Regions from separate parts of the Paenibacillus sp. ICGEB2008 genome, predicted to be linked through region 2. Evidence: riboswitches for the same ligand, from Rfam matches in the RefSeq annotation. Region 2 holds a riboswitch; the other holds the start of a gene.
The links. A riboswitch is a leader RNA that binds a small molecule or an ion and turns the genes downstream of it on or off. The one in region 2 is predicted to bind ZMP and ZTP.
Positions count from the first base shown of each region.

Region 1: it holds a riboswitch for ZMP and ZTP, as region 2 does, so the genes downstream of both, C400_RS0105485 (bifunctional 5,10-methylenetetrahydrofolate dehydrogenase/5,10-methenyltetrahydrofolate cyclohydrolase) here and C400_RS0112125 (TIGR01440 family protein) in region 2, are expected to answer to the same signal.

Region 1 is NZ_AMQU01000007.1:110,230-113,644, reverse strand. Features, by position in the region: gene C400_RS0105490 (fatty acid desaturase) at 1-992, opposite strand, end outside; ZMP/ZTP riboswitch at 1,205-1,288, shown strand; gene C400_RS0105485 (bifunctional 5,10-methylenetetrahydrofolate dehydrogenase/5,10-methenyltetrahydrofolate cyclohydrolase) at 1,402-2,268, shown strand; gene C400_RS0105480 (cyclodeaminase/cyclohydrolase family protein) at 2,265-2,903, shown strand; gene C400_RS0105475 (stalk domain-containing protein) at 3,123-3,415, shown strand, end outside.
Region 2 is NZ_AMQU01000011.1:140,948-144,362, forward strand. Features, by position in the region: gene glyA (serine hydroxymethyltransferase) at 3-1,253, opposite strand; gene C400_RS0112125 (TIGR01440 family protein) at 1,375-1,962, opposite strand; ZMP/ZTP riboswitch at 2,170-2,251, opposite strand; gene C400_RS0112130 (low molecular weight protein arginine phosphatase) at 2,330-2,914, opposite strand; gene C400_RS0112135 (manganese efflux pump MntP) at 3,000-3,415, opposite strand, start outside.

The sequences.
Region 1 (3,415 bases), on a different contig from region 2:
GGCTTTACTTGTTTAAAGGTCAGAAAGGTCTTGGTACTTTCATCCCATAGTCGGAACTTCAAAGATTCCAGACTGCTACTCACCGTAATCGTGGTCGCCTTTTGCAGCAACGGTGTCGCTTCATGCGCTTTCTCCAAATTGTAATTTGGTACTTTCGGGCTCAAGTGGTGAACATGATGAAAACCAATATTACCTGTAATCCATTGCAATACTTTAGGAAGCTTGTAGTAAGAACTGCCCTCGACGGCCGCATTAATATAACTCCACTCTTCATCATGCTCAAAATACGAATCCTCAAACTGGTGTTGCACATAGAACAGCCAGATTCCCAACATACCAGAGACAAAAAAGATAGGCGTCTGTACCAGAAGGAATGCCTGCCAACCAATAGCCCAGCACAACAGTGCATACAATGCAACAATGGATATATTCGTCACATAGGTGTTTATCTTTTCCTTACGTTTGGCTGTCTTGACATTAAACCGATAGGAAATCAAAAAAGTATAGATTGGACCTAGGCCGAACATAACCCAAGGATTTCGATATATACGATAGGCCAGCCGTGTCCATGTGGAAGCTGCTGTGTACTCTTCTACCGTGAGCACCCACATATCACCTGTGCCTCTTTTATCCAGATTACTGCTGGTTGCATGGTGGATCGCGTGACTATTTTTCCATTGGTGATAAGGGCAGAGCGTAATAATACCTGTAATCGTTCCCACAATATCGTTCAGCTTGCGACTTTTGAAAAAAGATTGATGACCACAATCGTGAAAAATAATAAACGTCCGTACCACAAACCCTGCCGCAATAATGGTAATGGGAAGCGTCAGCCAGTAAGAAACCGCTAGGCTAAGATAAGCGGCATACCACAATAGGATCAGCGGTCCCAAGGTATTGAACAGTTGCAGAACGCTGGATTTCGTGTTTATTTTCTCGTAGGGAGCCATATTTTTTTTCAATTGAGCTAACGGGAGTTGTGTCATACCCATTATGATCCTCCTTTAAAATGCAGCCCATACCTTAATCCTGTCAGGCGTACATGTTGATCTAAGCTCAGTATAAGGAGACCGCTGTATCTGCTGTAGTCATAAACGTCAGTTCAGGCATATGACATTTGTCATATAGACAACTAACCAAACCTGTTTGGCAAATGTTCACGGGTTTCTTTTCTGCTGTTATTTTGTTAAAATATAAGATATATAACGCTGTATGTGACTGGCGAAGTCAGTGGAATGAACCACGAGGGAGCATACAATCAAGCGTACCGTTCGCCTGGGAGAAGTATTTGCAGAGGATTCGTCTGTCTTGACGACCTTGTGCAAATACTTTTTTTCGTTTTCTAAGACCATGACACCCTGTTGATTCCATTATGCGATAAATTCAGAGGAGGCTCGGACTATGGCTATTATCATGAAATCCAAAGAAGCAGCTGAGCAAGTGTATGCAACGATCCGTTCCCAAGTAGAGCAAATGAAACAGCAAGGACACCGTCCCCATCTGGCAACCCTGTTGGTAGAGGGTGATCCGGCATCTGCATACTATGCACGGACCAAGCAAAAAATAGCAGAGAAGCTGGGCATCTCATTTCATCTCCATACTTTTAATCGTCATGTAAGCGAAGCCGAACTTCTGCACGTGATCGGTACCCTAAATGATGCATCCCATGTACATGGCATTATGCTGGAACTCCCGCTTCCTCAACATCTTTCTGCCTCCGTTATTAAGCAGTCCATCGCCCCCTACAAGGATATTGATGGAATTACACCTAATAACAAGCTGGCTACCGTTACGGGTGACGCAGGGCTATACCCCGCTACACCTCAAGCCTGTATTGAACTGCTCAAGCATTACGGCCACTCCTTGACAGGCAAAAATGTCACGCTCGTGGGCATCGGGCAAACAGTGGGACTTCCCCTTTTCCACATGCTGCAAAGAGAAAATGCCACCGTCACCGCCTGTCATGCAGGTACGCGTGATATTGCAGAGCATCTGAGCCATGCAGACATTGCCTTCGTCGCAGTCGGATGTCCTGATGTGATTACGCAGGATATGGTTCACCCAGGTCTGATTCTCGTGGATGCAGGAATTAATGAGACGCTGGAGGGTAAAATTGTGGGGGACGCTGCTCAGGACGTTGTAGAAAAGGTACATGCCATTTCTCCCGTTCCTGGTGGCGTGGGCACCCTAACGACCGCAATTTTGTACAAAAATCTGCTCAAAGCGATACGTCTGCAACATTACTCCAGAGAGGTGGTTTATTCATGAGTGAACTGTCGTGGAACCAGTCCATCGGACATTTTCTGAAAGAAGCTGCAAGTGCAGCGCCTACCCCTGGTGGAGGAAGTGTATCCGCGCTGGCTGCGGCACTAGGCGCAGCGATGACCTCCATGACCGCCAACCTTTCACAAGGAGAAAAATACACGCAATTCCGTGAACAAATGGTGCAAGTCATTAGCAGTATGGAAAGATTGTCTACGCATTGTGAGGAACTGATGGCTGCAGACATCCAATCCTTTGAACAGTACATGACCGCGCTGCGTTTGCCCAAAGAAACAGACGAAAAAAAGCGCTATCGTACCCATTCCTTACAAACAGCTGTGATTGCTGCCATTGAGGTACCTATGCGCCTGCTGGAAGTATGCCGGGACGGACTATCACAAGCCTACAACATTGTGGAAATATCCAATAAAAATGTGATCTCCGATCTGGGCATCGGTGCGATTTTGTTTGAAGCAGCCGCTCAATCCGCCCTGCTCACCATTGATATTAACCTTGCCTCGCTAAAAGACTTGGATGTCAAACAATCCTACGAAGCCAAAACAGCCACAATCCTCCGTGAAATCGGACAAATTAAAGAGCAAACCTTGTTGACCGTACGCAGTCGAATCGCAAGTAGTTAGCTCATACTACGCACTAGCTGTGCTAACCCATATATTCTACCTACTTGCTAACAGAAATAACCTCCAAATCCATCTCTATTTGTTGGATTTGGAGGTTATTTTATTTTGATTCATTATATTTGGAAAACTTTTCTATACCTTCTTCGTCTATGGATTAGGGATATTCTTTAAGATTACTTTTTCTCTTATACACATTGATCAAGAAATGAGGAAAATCGTATGAAAAGACGTGGTCTATTACTCAGTATAATTACGTTATTACTGATCAGTCCCAGGGTGTGGGCGGCCGGAAATGATTCTACATCGCATATTCGCTCCTATGATTCCGGAAGTCTGATCCAATCCGATGGAAGCTTGTGGCTGTGGGGCTATAATCAATCCGTACCGACTCGTGTAGAGGGTAAGCCAAACGTAATAAAAACATTCTCTAATATCATCAACGAAGGTGATCTGCTATTTACCTTGCAAGACCACTCTGCTTGGTATGTGCCTAGAAACAACATTTCTGAATC
Region 2 (3,415 bases):
AATTAGTATTGTGTTCCTGGATAGATCGGGAACTTGTCTGTCAACTCGCCCACCGCTTGGCTTGCTTTGGACAATACAGTATCATCTTTTGGATTTTTAAGAGTATCAGCAATGATTTTACCGATTTTAACCATAGCCTCTTCATCCATACCACGAGAAGTTGCAGCAGGTGTACCAATACGAATGCCGCTGGTAACGAACGGACTCGTTGGGTCGAAAGGAATAGCATTTTTGTTGACCGTGATACCCACGGAATCCAATACATGCTCCGCTTCTTTACCTGTAATATTCAAATTGCGAGTATCCAACAGCATCAGGTGATTATCCGTACCACCGGATACAATGTTGATTCCCTCTGCCAGCAATGTCTCAGCCAGCACCTGTGCGTTGCGAACTACGTTTTGCGCATAGGTTTTGAATGATGGCTGGAGCGCTTCACCCAGAGCAACTGCTTTGGACGCGATCACGTGCATCAGTGGTCCTCCTTGAGTACCAGGGAAGATAGCTTTATCAATCGCTTGCGCCCACGCTTTGCGAGTCAGAATTAGACCCCCACGCGGACCACGCAGCGTTTTGTGTGTCGTTGTTGTCACAAATTGAGCATGGGGAACCGGACTAGGATGAATCCCTGCTGCCACGAGACCTGCGATATGTGCCATATCCACCATGAATAAAGCACCTACATCATTAGCAATGGAAGCAAAGGCTTCAAAATCGATAGTACGCGGATATGCACTTGCACCAGCTACGATCAGACGAGGGCGGTGCTTGAAGGCTGCTTTGCGCACTTCATCATAGTCGATGCGGAAGTTGTCTTCACGTACACCGTAAGCAGCAAAGTTATACAACAAACCGGAGGCATTAACCGGGCTTCCGTGTGTTAAGTGGCCGCCATGCGCCAGATTCATACCCAGTACAGTATCTCCAGGTTGAAGAGCTGCCAGATATACCGCCATGTTAGCCTGCGCTCCAGAGTGAGGCTGCACGTTCGCATGCTCGGCGCCAAATAGTTCTTTCGCACGGTCACGTGCAATATCTTCGACGATATCTACATGCTCACAGCCACCATAGTAGCGTTTGTTCGGATAACCTTCAGCATATTTATTGGTAAGCACGGAGCCCATGGCTTCCATTACTTCTTCACTGACGATATTCTCAGATGCGATCAGCTCGATATTGTGGCGTTGCCGTTTCAGTTCAAGCCCCATTGCTTCCATCACTGCCGGGTCACTTTTACGCAGATGTTCCATCATGATTGATTACTCCCTCTCCATGGTCAAATTGTTGGGTATACAAGCAAATGCCTGCTCCTCTGTTGGGTACCTCATCATCAATGCAAAAAAGATCAGTACAAACATGCCGACATGCCAAATGCTAATCGCAGTTTCCACCGGCTTCTTGTTCCAGACTGTACACTGCCCGTTGTCCGCCAATAAGCGGAGGACGAGTGAACGCAGCCGTCACACGTGCTTCACCAATCCAGCGAAGACTTGGGCGAAACGGAACGGCAATCGGGCGCAAATGCATGCCAATCAGCGTCTCACCGATGTCTATCCCGGCATGAGCCTGCACATTCGCCGCCAGACACGCATCGTCCATAGAGCGATAGGCAACAGTAGCCATAGAGCCCCCTGCTGTACGAACAGGAACAGCCGCAACCTCCATCAGGCCTAATCGCTCCAGTAGAGAACGTTCAACGACCAGTGCTCGGTTCAAGTGCTCACAGCATTGAAACGCCACATCAAAGCCATACTCTCTGCGAACGGATTCTACTCCAGACAACACTTGCTGAGCCACATCCAGCGCTCCTGCTGTGCCGATCCGACTTCCAGCTACTTCACTCGTGCTTGCGCCAATAACCAGCAGGCGACCAGCTTTAAGACTGGCCACTTCTGCAATTTCCCGCACGACAGAAGCGGTCTGTGCTTCGAGTGAAATTTCATGATCCAATTGTTCTACCATTGGAACCTCCTTTGGTTGAACAGCCTCTCAGAGACTAGGCATGGTCCCATGCCCCAAGTTCAACACACTCTCTCCTGATCACAATCTGACTATATTATAGCCGATGTTTCAGATTTCGAGCAGAAAAAATGGAAGAACAAGAAGGCAACAGAAGATCTGCTGTAGCTCGTATACGAAAAAAGAGCAGTCCACACCTATGTGGAATTGCTCTTTTGCCCAGGCGACCGGCCGTATATCCGATGCTCCATCGTGGTTAATCCCACTTTTGTCGCCAGTTACATCGGATTCTCATTTTTCCACCTTATCTTAACGGATTAACTGTCGAAAATCAACAGATTCCGTACAAAATAGAGGAATGGTACCGACTTTATTCGGAAGATCCCTTTAGCTTGTCCAGCAACTTATGCAAAGCTACACGGATTTCCGCAGCTGTGACATCGTAGTCCTCCCGCGAACCGCCAAACGGATCTGAGATATCGAAGCCCGGAATCCGTTGATGTAATTCAATCATTCGCTCACGTTCCTGCGCTGATAGCTCTTGTCCAAGTGAAGCCATCAACTGCTGTGAAGCATACAAGCCGTCTAATTCCTGTACGTCCTTCAGCACTGCGTCCCGGTCCTCCACATACTCCTTCAGCGTAAATACTTTGCCCGCCGTTTGTGGAAACCGTTGAATGACATGCTGTTTATGTCCTTGCGTCAAGGTTAAGATCAGATGTGCCCACTCGGCAAGTCCGTCGCTTAAAGGGGTTGAAGTGATCTGATCCGATATATCGTGATCACGTAGAACCGCCTCTGCATGCCGGGATATCGACGCCCCGTCCATCGCAGCTACTCCAGCGGAACGCACTTCCAGTTCCAGTCCATGCTCAGCAGCCAACTTACGTAGCATCCCCTCAGCCATTGGACTGCGACAGGTGTTCCCTGTGCATACAAATAAGATATTCTTCAACGTCTTCACCCCCCGTATGTTGAAAAAATATATAAACAGAGGATTACTCAAATCCTGTATTTATTTTACACTGTCTACGTTAAAATCAAAACATAAACATAAAGCCGAATGCCAGCAAAACGGCACCGCCCACCGCTTCTCCATAATCCCCCAGATTGCGGCTGACCTTGCGCCCCAGTAACAGCCCCAGCATCGCCATCGCTCCCCCGCAAAAACCAAAGGCCAGAACAGTCAGCACCAGGTCACTCTGGAACATCCCCAGGGACACTCCCACAGAAAATGAGTCAATGCTCACCCCAAGTGCAAATAGCAAAAGACCCAAAGGCGACCGATGATCCAATACGTGTACGCCGTCTCCCTTGAAGGAATTGTACACCATATGCCCGCCCAAAAGGATGAGTAATCCCCCTGCGAAATAGGTCGTCACATGGCCTAATAAAGAACTCATATAATGGCCTGTGAACATTCCCAGCAACGGCATCAGGATGTGAAAAAAACCAA